One region of the Paenibacillus sp. FSL H7-0756 genome, then DNA from elsewhere that is predicted to be linked to it. Evidence: riboswitches for the same ligand, from Rfam matches in the RefSeq annotation. Region 1 holds a riboswitch; each other region holds the start of a gene.

Region 1 (5,433 bases):
TGTTATTAACCTCGATTTCATAACTGGAGGCACCGATGACCGGCTCCCATTCGAGAGTAATGGTATGGCTTGTTGCATTCATTTGAATATTCAGTGGTGCAGCTGGCAAGGTCCAATAAGATGAAGTGATTGACCACTCCCCTTTGATGTCGCCACTGATTGCCCGGATACGATAGAGATGTTCAGTTCCCGGACTAAGCTCCCCCTTGGAAAAATCAGGTTCACTGCCGAGGACAGTAACCTCCTTATCGAATTCCACTTCATATCCATCTGCATTAAACAAAGCAGGCCAGTTCAATGTAATGGCTGAGTCTGTTGCACTAGCATTTATTGCTGGTATAGAAAAAGGTCTTAAAGATACAGAGGGAATCACTTCACGGGTCTGTTGCTCGCTCTCCCACGATAAGCTGGCCTGAGGATTCCCCATATCATTAGCGTATTCCATCTTCAGGTCATATTTTTTCCCCGCTTCAAGCTGGATGGTGCCTTGCTCCACATGCTGCTTCGTTGTCCAGGCATCCACCAGGAGCTGATCATTCACCCAGAGTCTGACTCCACCTGACGTTCTGGCGGAGAAGGTATATTGATCTGTATAGTTAGGTTGAATTTGCCCTGTCCATCTTACTGAGAAATGCTGGTCTGCTATCCCCGGCACACCCAGAACAGGTGGGCCAGCCAAAGAAATAGATTCATCCACCTTCACGGCCTTCTTGCCCGTAAAATCATTGCCGCTGTAATACTCGGCCTTAAGGCCCGACAGAACATACTTCAACAATGTACGTCCAGCTTGCTCATTCCCCGTATGTATTATAGGTCTTTGGTTCGAGATGACATTTCCGCCTACTGCAAATAATCCGCCTGTGGTGATATTAAGATGATTATTCACACTGACGTTGTCCCGGACAAACAGATCTCCCTGCGCTACATTTAGTTCTGCCCTTGAATTATTGGAAACCACTTCTCCAATAGACATTTCTTCGTCTACATTCATAGTTACCATAGTATTGATATTCATATTGCCTTGTACTACTATCCGTTCCGCGGATAGATCGAGCGAACCATTGTTATAGACCAAAGAACCTGCAAACAATTCATTATCTACATGTACATTGGAATTATTATTTAAATGCACCGTCCCCTGTACCCATAGATTACCTAGATTCTCATCTGGTACAGGGTTGATAACATTAACATCCAACTCCGTATTGGCATTTAATCCTCCACGGAGGATTAGCGACCCGTACACCGTTACATTCAGCTTCCGGTTCGTATTCATGCCGTCGACGATTACAATGACAGGCTGTTCTGCGCTTCCGAACGTCACGCTTGATTCTAAATTCAATTGTCCGACTGCAATAATTGCAGGCTTCTTGCCGCTGGAGCGGATAGAGCTTTGAATAGCTTCAATATCCGAATTTCCTATTGCCACTGCATGTTGGCTAACCTGCTGTATTTGTTGTTCAATAGATTTTATTTGTTCGCGGATATGGCGGGAGATTTCTACCTGCAGGCCGTTCACCCTAATAAAAGGCGGAGCGTTGTGTATGTTGGTCATGCTTCCCGATAGAAGAACTTTGTCACCAACAACCTTATTGGGTTCAAAGGGCATACTTATTTGAGGCGGTATCAAGGCGGGAGTGTATGTATTAACCAATGAAAGTTCTATGCTATTGAGAGCCGTCTCCATTCCAGCAGCATTGATTTGACTTAACGTGAGTCTTCCATCTTCGACAGCAACCTTCTTCTTGACTGTTCTATGCTGCCCTGCTTCAAGAGTGAGTCCGTCCATCACTTTGATATTCTCAACAGAAAGGGAGTTGTTGCTGCTATATACAGAGTCACCTACGGTTACCGAGACTTCATAAGTACCATTGTCTAGTGCAATTTCCCATTTTCCATCCGGATGGATTCGTGTAAGGCTACTTATGCCGGAGTCATCGTATGTATCTCTTGAGACTGTTGCATCGGTATGATCCATGTTCCAGCCGTAGGAGTATTGGTTTTTGACGCTAAAAACGGCTCCAGAATCTGCAAGCTCTCCGTCCTGTACAGGGGCTTCTTCGGGCTGAAACCGGATCCTGAGAATACTGTCCTGTGCGGAAATTTTCATCCCTGAGAATTCTACAAAAGGTGCAAGAATTTGAGCCAAAATGATAAAACACAGTACCTTACATATAAAGCTTTTCCTATTTGTCATAAAAGACCTCCGCTCATTTAACACTTCAATTAAAAAAGGGCGCAAAAAAACCACCGGAAAGAGCGGCCCGGCTACCATTCACAGATGGGTATCTCCCGCCCTGTGGTAAGGCCCGTGGCTTTGCGTCCCTGACTTTCGTACAGGTTTGCCTTTTTAGTTCTAATGGTTAAATTCATGCGAAATCATTTTGAATTCACTTCAAATACAATCTGTACTTACCTTGGCAATAATACCCTATATTTGAATCATATAATATTGTTATTTCTGTGAACATTTAAACCCAGCATCTTCCGCACCACCACCCAGCTCCCCAGCGGCGCCGCACCTAGCAGCAGCATAAGCAGCGTAATGGTCTGCGGAGATTGGTCCAGTGACAGCACGGCGATGAAGATCAGCAGACCAAGGAGGCGGCCGCTCATCAGGCTAAGCTCTCTTAGCACTACCAATTCCACGCGTTTGCCGGCGCTCTCCTCGGACACTCCCATAAGGTCGAAGCTGGTGGACAGCATCGGCAGCATGTAGAGCGGCAGGCAGAGTGAGGTCCCGATTCCCATGATCAGGAGGGTGGTAAAATTCACCTTCCACAGCAGCGGAAGAAGGAAGGCGATGAGCAGCAGACTGCCTGCCAGCATACCGCCGAGCCGGGCACGGGGCTTGAACCATCTGCCGGCCGCATAATAGCTGATCAGGGAGACGGCGGAGGTCAGCAGGGCGAACTGTCCCAGCTTGCTCTCCTCCTGTGCAGCAATGTAGACGAGCAGACCGATCAGGAAGGAGAATACGCCTTCCCGGATACCCTGGAACACTAGCGCCGCCGCAACTGGCCGCCAAGGACTGCGCCTGCGGGTAAGCTCGCGCCAGGGCTCCAGCCAGAGATAGGCTTCGCCGCGCGGCCGTTTGCGCAGCCAGAAACTTAGCACAGCAGCCACCCCATAGATACATAAAGACAATATGAATACCATACGGTAGCCTTGTCCGCCTTGCCAGCGGGAGATCATCCAGCCGGACACCCAGGGGCCGGCTATTCCCGTCAGGGAACCCAGCAGACCCATCCACCCGTTATAGAAATCGCGGTTCGCAGCGTCCGTAATCTCGAAGAAAACAATGTTAAATGCCAGCCAATACAGCCCGATGGATAGCCCGAGGACCCCACCCAGCGGCCAAATATAATGCACTGCTTCTTCGCGAAGCCACAGCACCAGCAAATAAAAAAAGCCCGATACGGCAATTCCCAGCCGCAGGGCATTCATTTTGTTATGTTCTTTCACCCACTTGCCGCCCAGCCAAAAGCTGAGACCCACGGCAAGCTGCTGGGCCACGGTGAACCAGCCGATCATGGCGAAGTTCTGCCGGCTTTTCCACAGATATACGTTGAGGAACGTCCCTGCAAGCACTGTAGCCAGAAGGTATAGCCCGCCTACAGCCAGCAGCAGCGCCGCCTGTCCCCGTTCTGAACCTCTCATGCTTAACCCTCCCTGCTCGTCCTAAGACACTTCATCTATAACTAACATGTCCAGACGGCAGGGAAAGCATGAATCCGATATTTATTCGGCTGCGGTGCTGAGATTGCGGACAAGCTGGATACGGTCTTCCTGCGCCAGACTGTGCTGGACATGGAAGCAGGAAGGGCATACGTACAGATTCAGCGCGAAGGGAGGCTTCAGCACGGCTGCGCCGCCCAGCGCTTCCGGCGTTGCCGGGGTGAACCCGTTCACCTGCTGCGTACCGGAGTGAAGCATCAGCTCATGGCATTGCGGACATTCCGGCGCTTCCAGCTGGGCAGCCAGAATTGCCGAGACCTTGTCCTCATAACGCTTCAGGTCATAATCGTCACCGAACTGGGTCAGCGTCCCCCATACAGGCACCACGCTATCCTTGTCGTCGTCATCCCACAGATTATCGTCGCTGATCTCTTCTTCTCCGGAAGCTTCCGCCGTATCCGGCTCTTCATCCTCCAGATCCTCTGCACCTATTGTCACTGTGCGGTAACCGCTAAGCTCGTTGTTGCAATGAGGACAGGTATCCTCGGGTCCAAACTCCTCATCCCATACAATCTCGGTATGGCACCATGGGCAAACTGTTGTCTCCATCTGTATAATCTCCTTCGCTTACTCACATTCGGTTCAATTCACCGTTAAATATATAATGCCGGCCGCTACAAAAGCCAGGGCTGAAAAAAACAGAATCCGAATCAGCAGCTTCATCTCCCTGCCCCCTAATTCAGAATATGGCCGCGCCGATAACATAGGACAAGGATATGGAGAGCAGCATGGCTGTCAATCCTACCGCCCGGTTATCCGCAGCAATCTCTTCATCAATTGAAAAGACCGGAGTAAAAAACTCGAACAGGAAGTAAGCCAGCAGCAGCAGCAAAAAGCCTACAACCGACCATTTCATCGTCTCATAGATCGATGCCCCTGCTTCAATGCTGAAGCGTAAGATGTTGCAGATTCCGAAGATTTTGCCTCCGGTTGCCATAGCTACGGCCACATTCCCCTTGCGGATTTCTTCCCAGCAGTTGTATTTCGTCACCATTTCGAAGAAGGACAGAAAGACGACCAGCCCCAATATGGCGACAGTGAAGTAGCCTAGCAGCGCCCCCAGCGGATGTTCCAGCAAAAGATCAATATTATCCTGCACTCTTTTCCCTCTTTCTGCCGGACTAAGGGCGTTACTCCAGTTCAGCTACCGTCACACCCGCGCCGCCTTCATTGTAGTTCCCGAGCCGATAGCTTTTGACATGCTTGTGCTTGCGGAGGTATTCCTGTATTCCTGTCCGCAGGACTCCCGTCCCCTTGCCGTGGATAATGGAGATCTGCCCCAGATTGCCGAGAAAAGCTTCGTCGATGAAGCGGTCGGTCTCCATAATGGCTTCCTCCAGGTTCGCACCGCGCAAATCGAGCTCACTACGGATATTCTCATCGCGTGTACGCTTGACCGTTGTGGCCCTGCGCAGAGCCGGAGGAGGAGCATCCGGTGCGGAGGCCAGGAATTCCAGATCACTCAGATTGACCTTCATCTTCATGATGCCGAACTGTACAACAGCTTCCTTGGTACCGCTCAGCTCAACCACAAGGCCCTTCTGATTCACATTCGCTACCTTAACTTCATCCCCTGGCTGAATCTTGCGCGGCGCCTTGACCGTGCTGCGCGGCACAGCCTTCTTGCGCGGTGCAGGCTCTGCTTCATCCAGCCGGCGGCGCGCTTCGATCAGCTTATGTTCCTTGACGGATGCG
Region 2 (5,433 bases), on a different contig from region 1:
AAGGGCTCTGACTTTTTGTAAGCACACGGTTTCAGGTTCTATTTCACTCCCCTTCCGGGGTGCTTTTCACCTTTCCCTCACGGTACTGTTTCACTATCGGTCGCCAGGTAGTATTTAGCCTTAGCAGATGGTCCTGCTGGATTCATACGGGGTTTCACGTGCCCCGCACTACTCGGGATCCGTCTCGGAGAGAATACCATTTCGGCTACAGGGCTTTTACCTCTATCGCGGGCCTTTCCAGACCTCTTCGCCTACCATATTCCTTTGTAACTCCATGTGAGACGTCCCACAACCCCAAGAGGCAAGCCTCTTGGTTTAGGCTGTTCCGCGTTCGCTCGCCGCTACTGACGGAATCACTATTGTTTTCTCTTCCTCAGGGTACTTAGATGTTTCAGTTCCCCTGGTCTGCCTCTGCGTATCCTATGTATTCAGATACGAGTAACTGCGAATTACCACAGCTGGGTTTCCCCATTCGGACACCCCCGGATCAAAGCTTGCTTACAGCTCCCCGAGGCAGTTTCGTTGTTCGCCACGTCCTTCGTCGGCTCCTGGCGCCTAGGCATCCTCCGTGTGCTCTTAGTAGCTTAACCAATGTGTTTTCCCTAAGGAAAATCACGGTAGCAACTAATAACTATTTCCACTTGCTTACACAAGTTTCAGCTAAAAGATGTTCTAAAACGCAAATTCGTTTCGGTATCCAGTTTTCAAGGATCAAAGGTAAAGATGAGAGCTTAAACTCTCAAAACTGACCAACGAGTGAGTAACAGGCCTAAACCTGATTGGTTTGGAAGCGAAGCTTCCGATTTGAATGTCTTCATTGCAGAAGACGATTCTCCATAGAAAGGAGGTGATCCAGCCGCACCTTCCGATACGGCTACCTTGTTACGACTTCACCCCAATCATCTACCCCACCTTCGGCGGCTGGCTCCCTTGCGGGTTACCCCACCGACTTCGGGTGTTGTAAACTCTCGTGGTGTGACGGGCGGTGTGTACAAGACCCGGGAACGTATTCACCGCGGCATGCTGATCCGCGATTACTAGCAATTCCGACTTCATGCAGGCGAGTTGCAGCCTGCAATCCGAACTGAGACCGGCTTTGCTGGGATTGGCTCCACCTCGCGGCTTCGCTTCCCGTTGTACCGGCCATTGTAGTACGTGTGTAGCCCAGGTCATAAGGGGCATGATGATTTGACGTCATCCCCACCTTCCTCCGGTTTGTCACCGGCAGTCACTCTAGAGTGCCCAGCCCAACCTGCTGGCAACTAAAGTCAAGGGTTGCGCTCGTTGCGGGACTTAACCCAACATCTCACGACACGAGCTGACGACAACCATGCACCACCTGTCTCAACTTTCCCCGAAGGGCACCTGATGCATCTCTGCTTCGTTAGTTGGATGTCAAGACCTGGTAAGGTTCTTCGCGTTGCTTCGAATTAAACCACATACTCCACTGCTTGTGCGGGTCCCCGTCAATTCCTTTGAGTTTCAGTCTTGCGACCGTACTCCCCAGGCGGAGTGCTTACTGTGTTAACTTCGGCACCAAGGGTATCGAAACCCCTAACACCTAGCACTCATCGTTTACGGCGTGGACTACCAGGGTATCTAATCCTGTTTGCTCCCCACGCTTTCGCGCCTCAGCGTCAGTTACAGCCCAGAAAGTCGCCTTCGCCACTGGTGTTCCTCCACATATCTACGCATTTCACCGCTACACGTGGAATTCCACTTTCCTCTTCTGTACTCAAGTCACCCAGTTTCCAGTGCGACCTCAGGTTGAGCCCAAGGTTTAAACACCAGACTTAAATAACCGCCTGCGCGCGCTTTACGCCCAATAATTCCGGACAACGCTTGCCCCCTACGTATTACCGCGGCTGCTGGCACGTAGTTAGCCGGGGCTTTCTTCTCAGGTACCGTCACTCCGGTAGCAGTTACTCTACCGGACGTTCTTCCCTGGCAACAGAGCTTTACGATCCGAAAACCTTCATCACTCACGCGGCGTTGCTCCGTCAGGCTTGCGCCCATTGCGGAAGATTCCCTACTGCTGCCTCCCGTAGGAGTCTGGGCCGTGTCTCAGTCCCAGTGTGGCCGTTCACCCTCTCAGGTCGGCTACGCATCGTCGCCTTGGTGGGCCGTTACCCCACCAACTAGCTAATGCGCCGCAGGCCCATCCCCAAGCAGCAGATTGCTCCGCCTTTCATTCTCTCCTCAGGAGAAGAAAGAAATTATCCGGTATTAGCTACCGTTTCCGGTAGTTATCCCAGGCTTGAGGGCAGGTTGCCTACGTGTTACTCACCCGTCCGCCGCTAAGTCTGAAAGGAAGCAAGCTTCCTCTCAAACTCCGCTCGACTTGCATGTATTAGGCACGCCGCCAGCGTTCGTCCTGAGCCAGGATCAAACTCTCCAAATTGGTATTTAGAAAGAGCGATTGCTCATTTTGAAACATCTGACGAGAATTTACATTCTCTAATTTGGATCTCACCGAAGTGATTTCCTATACTCACTCGTTGTTCAGTTTTCAAAGATCAAGCTCGTTGTCAGCGCCGCTCACCGCGTCACCAGCAACTCTTATAATATATCACGTTCATCCGAGCAATGCAAGCTTTATTTTTGAAATCACTTATTTAAGTAATCTCTCATTTCCTTTGCCGCTCAACAACGCTTATTTATAATAACCTATCCTTCTATTAAAAAGCAACCTTTATATAAATAAAAATAACCCGCTTAATAATTAAGCGGGTTATTCTCAGGTAATGCTATAGTTCACAGCTATTCTTAGTAGAATTTCGCTGCAGTATATTTGCTTGCTGATTTGACCAGTTCAGTTGATGCTGTGTTTTTACCCAGACCTGCATCGACTGTAGTATCAATCGTTACCCATTTGCCGTTCAGGAACACTTCATTCCAGGCATGGTATGAAGTTACATAGCTTGTATTTCCCATAACCAATTTGGTTGGAATACCTTCACTGCGGAGCATTGTAGCGAACAAGGATGCGTAATCGTAGCAGATTCCTTTGTTGGTAGCAAGCGTGTTATCGTTGTTCGGAATATAATCTGTGCTTACGCTGTTAGCCAAAGAGTAATCATATTTCACGTTAGTTACGATGTAATTGTAGATAGCCTTAACTTTGTCTGCATCTGTAGTCAGACCCTTTGTAAGCTGAGCTGCCTTTTGAACGGATTTATCGGAAGAACTCCACTTTACATTCTGTACGGAGCTCAAATATACGGCATTCACATTGCTCATGGAGAGAGATACAGTCTCGGAAGACAGTACTTTGTACTTGTTGCCGGTAGTATTCTCAAGAACAGAGACCTTATAAGAGCCATTACCTTGTTGCAGCGGGAACGTCTCGTTCGGTTTGGAAGTGTATAAGTTGTAAGTATAGCTGTTGTTGCCCTTGGTAATCATGAGCTTCATCTTCTTATCCTTAGGAACATCGTACGATACCCCGATAATCCCTTGATCAAGTTGTCCAACATTTAACCAGCTTGAATCTGCATTAGCGGCTTGAGCAGTGCCTGTCTGTACAGAAGTGACGATCACAAAAAGTGTAATCAACATTAAATAAAACTTCTTCATGGATAAAACCCCTTTCGGTAGCTGGCTGCCATTCTTACGGGAAGGCCCTTTAGCTTTGCGTCCCTACCTTTCGATAGGTTTGCCGTTATCGTATAAGCTTTATCTGTCCAATCTACTACCACATAATGACAGATTCTGAATTAAAACAAACAAAAAAAGCCTCTTCATTCGGTAGCTGGCTGCCATCCATGACGGGAAGGCCCTGTAGCTTTGCGTCCCTATCTTTCGATAGGTTTGCCGTTATCGTGTATTAGCTTCTGATAGTTCTATCTTACCATACCTCTATCTATTATCAAGACCCAAATTGCTAGATTCCACCACAAATATACTAAAATTTTATGTTTTTTCGACCTTTATCGCCTTGTCTTGATGGATTCAGGTCAGCTTCGCATGAATGATAAGTCTGTGGGTCGGGTTGACAAGCGGATCACAGGTAATAAGGGTCAGAATCTTATCATCATCCTTTCCCTTCAGTACCGAAATATCAGTAGGCTCTACAATAGATACATCATATACAACATATTTGTATTCCTGGCCGCTTGTAATAACAGTAATGGTATCCCCTTTACCGACCTCATCCAGTCTGTTGAACAGCCGCCCTGCCGTTCTTGACCGGTGTGCCGCAATCGCTGCATTGCCTACCGCGCCAATCGGAGCTGTCTCCTTCATATGCGCCGCAGCATGCTTCATATTAGTCTTGGTGGCGCCCTCCAGTACAGGCAGCTTCAGATCGATTTTGTCAATTTCAATAATGGCAGTGATCTTGCCTCCAACTTCAATCTCGGGCGCTGTAGTGGGCACCGGCTCTTCTGCACCAGACTCTTCCGCCAGCAGCTGGGTGACTTCCGCATAAGGCTTGCTCAGATCCTGGCTGGCAGGAGCGGTAGCCGAAGGAACGATTTCACTATAGGCCTGTTCGGCCTCTTCCAGCAGCTTCTGCTGCTGACGGTCCTCGTACCATTCGCTTCCTTTGGGGTAGAGCATAATCAGGACCCCGGCAAGTATAATCAAATAGGATAACTTCCGCATGACAATCGCCTCCGCAATATAGAATAAGTACTCCCGCCGCAGAATACGGGGAAGATATACTGTCTCTTTAGAATACCCATTTCCGGCTTCCAAAGAAATTAATGATCACTGTTATGAAGGTAACCAGCACCTTGGCCAGGAGCACCTGTATCCCCAGCCGGTCAGTCAGAAGATGAATCAACAGCACCGAAATGCCCAGCACCAGCAGATTCAGCACAATAAATCTCACCAGCTGCATCCGGTCAAAGCCGCCATTCCCGCCTCTGTCCCTTCCCTTAAAGGTCACCTTCTTATTCCAGAAAAAGCTGTTGGCCGTCCCGGCGCTATAGGAAATAATCTGTGCAGGGGTGTTAAGCATCCCCAGGGAATGCAGCAGGGTAAATACCGCAAAATCTATGAATGTGTTAAGCAGGCCCACCGCATTAAATTTCAGAAACTGGATCATGCCTGCGCGCCAAGCCTTATCTTGCATAATCGCTTTCCTTCCGGGTGTCTTCAGACTCTGTATCCGGGTAGCCTCTGGTCTCGCGCACGATATAGAGCGGTCTATCCTTTGATTCGTCATAGATCCGTCCGATGTATTCCCCAATGACGCCCAGCAGCATCAGCACAATGCCGTTAAACAACAGGTTCACCCCGACAATGGACGCCCAGCCCGGCACGGTCCAGGAGGTGAAGACCTTCTGGAATAAGACCAGGAACAGGTAGATGAAGCTGGAGAAGGACAGGAAGAAGCCGATATAGGAGGCGATTTTGAGCGGCTTATGCGAGAAGGAGGTGATTCCGTCGAGCGCAAAGCGGATCATTTTTTTGAGCGGATATTTCGTC
Region 3 (5,433 bases), on a different contig from region 1:
ATATAAATCTCAGTTCCGGTGATTCACTTACGTGTGCTGTTTCTGGTGGTTCTTCTAAGAATCAAGCCCAGACCCGCGAGTGCCAAACCGGCAAAATAATAAGGTGCAGGACTGGATTCACCCGTCTTCGGCAGAGTTCCATCCACAGGCACACCGCCTAGAGGAACTTCATCATCAATAAGGACTACATCGGGTGCCGGTTCCGTTGACGGTGTTGGCTCCGGTGTTGCTGCTATTGGCGCAACTGCTACAACCGGTGTCGGCGTTGGGGCCGGTACTGTGGTAGCTATCGGAGTTGCTACAGGTCCAAGCGGCAACGGATCATCATTCACAACCACATCATTACTCACGATAAATCCGATGATCGGAGTCGGCGTAGGCACTGGAGGGAAACTGAACGGCGGCGATGTTGGCGCTGGCGTTGTTACTGGTGTCGGATCTGGCGTTGGTGTCGGTGTTGGCTCTGGTGTCGGTGTTGGTGTCGGCGTCGGTGTTGGTGTCGGTGTCGGCGTTGGTGTCGGCGTTGGCTCTACCGTCGGTGTTGGCGTTGGCTCTACCGTCGGCGTTGGTGTCGGCTCTGCCGTTGGCGTCGGTGTTGGTTCTACCGTTGGCGTCGGCGTCGGTTCTACCGTTGGTGTCGGTGTTGGCTCTACCGTCGGCGTTGGTGTTGGCTCTACTGTCGGCGTAGGCGTCGGTTCTACCGTTGGCGTCGGTGTTGGTTCTACCGTTGGCGTCGGCGTCGGTTCTACCGTTGGTGTCGGTGTTGGCTCTATCGTCGGCGTTGGTGTTGGCTCTACTGTCGGCGTCGGTGTTGGTTCTACCGTTGGTGTTGGTGTCGGCTCTACCGTTGGCGTTGGTGTCGGCTCTGACGTTGGCGTCGGTGTTGGTTCGGCCGTTGGCGTCGGTGTTGGTTCTACCGTAGGCGTTGGTGTCGGCACCGCTGTCGGCGTTGGTGTCGGCTCGGCCGTCGGCGTTGGTGTCGGCTCTGCCGTTGGCGTTGGTGTCGGTACTGCCGTTGGCGTCGGTGTCGGTGTTGGCACTGCCGTTGGCGTTGGTGTCGGCTCTGACGTTGGCGTCGGTGTTGGTACCGCTGTCGGCGTTGGTGTCGGCTCTGACGTTGGCGTCGGTGTTGGTACCGCTGTCGGCGTTGGTGTCGGCTCGCCGTTGGCGTTGGTGTCGGTACTGCCGTTGGCGTCGGTGTCGGTACTGCTGTCGGTGTTGGTGTCGGTACTGCTGTCGGCGTTGGTGTAGGTTCTACCGTTGGTGTTGGCGTAGGCACCGCTGTCGGCGTTGGCGTTGGTGTTGGCACTGCCGTTGGCGTTGGTGTCGGTACTGCTGTTGGTGTTGGTGTCGGTACTGCTGTCGGCGTTGGTGTAGGTTCTACCGTTGGTGTTGGCGTAGGCACCGCTGTCGGCGTTGGTGTTGGCACTGCCGTTGGCGTTGGTGTCGGTACTGCTGTTGGTGTTGGTGTTGGCACCGCTGTCGGCGTTGGTGTTGGCTTCACGGTCGGCGTTGGTGTTGGCTTCACTGTTGGTGTTGGCACCGCTGTCGGTGTTGGCGTCGGCTTTACCGTTGGTGTTGGCGTCGGCTTCACTGTTGGTGTTGGCGTCGGTTTCACTGTTGGTGTTGGCGTCGGCTTCACGGTTGGTGTTGGCGTCGGCTTCACTGTTGGCGTTGGCGTCGGCTTCACTGTTGGCGTCGGCTTCACGGTTGGCGTTGGTGTTGGTTTCACAGTTGGTGTTGGCGTCGGCTTCACTGTTGGCGTTGGTGTTGGTTTCACAGTTGGCGTTGGTGTCGGCTTCACTGTTGGTGTTGGTGTCGGCTTCACTGTCGGTGTTGGCGTCGGCTTCACTGTTGGTGTTGGCGTCGGCTTTACGGTTGGTGTTGGCGTCGGCTTCACAGTTGGCGTTGGCGTCGGCTTCACTGTTGGCGTTGGCTTTGGAGTTGGAGTGCACACAGGTGTAGGTGATGGTTTTATGGTCGGTGTTGGTTTCACTGTCGGTGTCGGTGTTACTGTTGGAGTCGGTGTTACCGTCGGTGTTGGTTTCACTGTCGGTGTAGGCGTTACTGTCGGTGTTGGCGTTACTGTCGGTGTAGGTTTCACTGTCGGCGTTGGTGTAGCCGTTGGTGTCGGTGATGGACTAGGTGTCGGCGTTGCGGTCGGCGTCGGACTCGGCGGCGGCCCCTCTCCCTCGTACATTCCAAGGTGCATCTCAACCCCGCCGCTAAAAAATTTTGCAATCAGGGTCCCGTACAGCTCTGCTCCGGCATAATGAACATCCGCTTGGGGGGCGAGAATACTACCATAGAAAGAGGTATAAGCGATATTCACCTCAGAAGCCTCGTAAAAGTTGAACAACACTTGACTGGCTCTGCCGTTATTCATTGCAAAACTAGGCACATTGACTGTAGACCCGCTAATATTAATAATCAACGTAGCGTTCGGGGCAATGTTAAACTGGATATTATTTGTTTTTGCCAGAGTCGGGGCATCCAGATGAACAACATTGAAGGCATCCGGCGCATTTATGGTTAGTGTCCCATAGTTATTGGCTACCGATTTCGTATCGGCCAAGGCCCCATACTCTGTAGATCGGGAGATCAGCATCTGCTGCTCGGCGGCAAAATCAATCGGGCTGGCATTTTTCTTCCCGCCTTTGATGTTGACACCAGGCTCATTGGCGGTAAAGCTATCCCCAAATACCACATTTCCATAGATCTCTCCACTGCCTGAATGTACAAAATTCTTGCCGGCCACAAGTACATCCGTCGGCGCAGCATCCCTGTATGCTCTGGCTACCCCGTAACCTCCGGTGAGGGTAATGTTCCCTGCCGCTGCCAGGCGGCCTTCAATCTGATCATTGCCTTGCGTAAAATCCCCGAGAATAAAAGCATTAAAATTCCCTGCGATTCCTAAAACCGGTGTTGGAGTATACGGTACCCCTGAAGCTGCTCTAACATCTGTCCCCCACGTAAAGGTACTGGATAAGGTCAATAGGCCCGCCATTATGATGGCGGCTGTTTTACGTACTCTTTTTTTCAATAGTCCACACCTCCTAGTTACTATTCTATGAATCTGTCACGCGACTATAACAACAAAAAAGACCGCCACGAAGGGTTAGCTTCACGGCGGCCGGACGACCTTAGCCTCAACTTATAGAGACAGTAGATTCCTGACTTTGCGTCCCGTTCTTTCGATACGGTTTGCGTTTGTACATGATTTCGGTATGAAATTGTGATTTGCTTATGTAAATTCGTTGTTGAGTCTATGACATTTGTTACTTTTGTACTAATTTCAGTTTATCCGCTCGCCCACCCTATTGTCAATCCATTCCCAGTATATTTCTTGAAATTATTTTCGCGATGACTCCTCATTTAACCCTTGTACCATAAGGGTTTATGGGCGAGTCTCTTTTTAGCCGCCGACGAAAAAAGTCGAGAAATCAGAGAATTGGCTGCAGCCGTTTATCTCTCTTCTCTATAATTATATGAATTTATATTATTAAAATTTGATGCATTTGTCCTATTTTATTAGTCTCACCCCGTCTCGGCTTACTGTCCGCTCCTATTCAATGCAATTTTACCTATTTGCGGGCATGTCAGCTCTAAAAAAAGTGCCGCCCATAGGGACGACACCTGCTAATAGAATTCATATATTTTGAATAAAATGTCGCCTAGGCAGACCCGAATAGCTGAATCCAGCCAATCATCGATACCCATAGCGGAACACTTAGAATGATCCCGAATACCAAACCACGGCGGAGACTTCCTTCATGACTCATTGCCATTCTCCTTTGAGCTGATTTATTTTTCAATCTTTATTATTTCAATTTTAATATATAATAATTCGTTCTATTTTTTTGTGAAAAATATCACATTATTTAAGTTAATTTATAAAACCCATTGATTAATTTTTGAAAGGTGAGTTACAATGCGAATATACGTTCTCTTCAAGGAGTTGAGAGGGATGCACAGAGCAGAGAGCCAGGATAACCTGCTGGTCAAATCCTATATTTTGCTGCCGCTTATTCTATCCGCCTTCGAGCGCGATGCTTCTGCTATATCCTCAGAGCTGCGCACGCCTGCGCCTTATCTGGAGGTGATCCAGAGGGCCGTCCATGCCGCTTCTGCCGATCTGCGGGAGACCCGTGCCGGGATGCGCGCCCGTGGTCTGAAGGTCTATGAACAGCAGCGGCTGGAGGCGGGCGTTGAAGCCAGATTCGTCTGCAGGGGTTATCACGAGCGGATGCTGCTGCTGGATGATGTGATTGCCGCCCAGGCCACTCTGCATATGCGCAGATATCTGGGTATGGAGAAGACGGAGCAGGGCCCGAAGCAGAGCTAACAAAGAAGCCTGCCGCAAGCGGCAGACTTCTGCATGAAATGATCACCCGGATGCGGTTACATTAACAACGTCCAATACCCTAACGTGCCGCATATAACCACCACAGCTACCGGATACAGGATTCTCCGGCTCACCTGATCCCGGAACGCAAGAAACAAACAAAGCATACAAAGCCATGCAATTAGAAGGCTTCCCATCTATTATGCATACGCTCCTTCCCGGCATTTCTGCCCCTCTCCAGCGGTAGACCGCCTCAGAGCACAACTATCCTTATATATAGGAAGATTTCCCGCCGAATATCCCAATTATACCAGCTGATAACCAATCCAGAGCAATTTTTCTTCAAAATGCCGGCAAGAAATTCACAATTCCTCTTCCAGCACAGGATATTCCCAGAAACCCAGACGTCCCTTAGCAGGTATAGGATGTACCAGCGGAACAACTTCCTCCAGCTTCCAGGCATACCTTCCTTCGGCATAATTGCCGAATACATATTCATTGCCACCCGGCCAGCCTTGCTGCGCAAGCTCCGGCGTCACCTCACAGCAATCCGCAAGGCGGCTGACCGCAATGATCCTGCCGGTTGGCAGATTGTCCGCAGTGTAGCCGTGACGGGCCAGCAACGACTGATACGGCTCCGTCCGGCAGATCGCCTTATTCACCTGCATCCCGGCATGAATGGCTAACTCCCCCCGGTAAGCGGTCCGCCAGCTCCGGGTTTCGATTTGTTTTTCTCCCAGCGCAATTAAGGTGGCCCACGGCTGGCGAATGGTTAGGCATTTCATAGGTGCAGCTTGCCTCCTTATCTTGATCAACTTTTTACTAAGAATTACTATGGCCTCCTATGGGAAAGAATAATAGCTATGAAGGAGGACTGATGAGCGATGGGTAACGGATTAGATCAAGGGTATGGGGTATTAAAATGCAAATTATCCAATGAGAATACCATATATAAGCTAGGCTACAAAAACAATCATATCCAGGTGCTGGTTGACGTTGAAGACGATGACCACAAAAAGTATAGATTAGCCATCAACATCCAATCAAGCAATAAAGCCGAGCATTTACCGGAAGACACTGCCAATCAG

What was found. A riboswitch is a leader RNA that binds a small molecule or an ion and turns the genes downstream of it on or off. The one in region 1 is predicted to bind cyclic di-GMP.
Region 2: linked by a shared signal. The riboswitch ahead of NST04_RS00260 (transglutaminase-like domain-containing protein) and the one ahead of NST04_RS31570 (fibronectin type III domain-containing protein) in region 1 are both predicted to bind cyclic di-GMP.
Region 3: linked by a shared signal. The riboswitch ahead of NST04_RS01070 (choice-of-anchor A family protein) and the one ahead of NST04_RS31570 (fibronectin type III domain-containing protein) in region 1 are both predicted to bind cyclic di-GMP.

What each region holds. Positions count from the first base shown of each region.
Region 1 covers NZ_JBBOVT010000003.1:1,284,438-1,289,870, reverse strand. The annotation lists gene NST04_RS31570 (fibronectin type III domain-containing protein) at 1-2,242, opposite strand, end outside; cyclic di-GMP riboswitch class I at 2,256-2,357, opposite strand; gene NST04_RS31565 (MFS transporter) at 2,443-3,660, opposite strand; gene NST04_RS31560 (hypothetical protein) at 3,742-4,287, opposite strand; gene NST04_RS31555 (DUF350 domain-containing protein) at 4,418-4,837, opposite strand; gene NST04_RS31550 (endonuclease MutS2) at 4,869-5,433, opposite strand, start outside.
Region 2 covers NZ_JBBOVT010000001.1:54,993-60,425, forward strand. The annotation lists rRNA gene NST04_RS00250 (23S ribosomal RNA) at 1-590, opposite strand, end outside; rRNA gene NST04_RS00255 (16S ribosomal RNA) at 841-2,401, opposite strand; gene NST04_RS00260 (transglutaminase-like domain-containing protein) at 2,767-3,576, opposite strand; cyclic di-GMP riboswitch class I at 3,590-3,670, opposite strand; cyclic di-GMP riboswitch class I at 3,744-3,825, opposite strand; gene NST04_RS00265 (class D sortase) at 3,952-4,605, opposite strand; gene NST04_RS00270 (GtrA family protein) at 4,673-5,077, opposite strand; gene NST04_RS00275 (glycosyltransferase family 2 protein) at 5,067-5,433, opposite strand, start outside.
Region 3 covers NZ_JBBOVT010000001.1:243,999-249,431, forward strand. The annotation lists gene NST04_RS01065 (LPXTG cell wall anchor domain-containing protein) at 24-938, opposite strand; gene NST04_RS01070 (choice-of-anchor A family protein) at 914-3,043, opposite strand; cyclic di-GMP riboswitch class I at 3,126-3,219, opposite strand; gene NST04_RS01075 (hypothetical protein) at 3,968-4,345, shown strand; gene NST04_RS01080 (ASCH domain-containing protein) at 4,708-5,130, opposite strand; gene NST04_RS01085 (YukJ family protein) at 5,230-5,433, shown strand, end outside.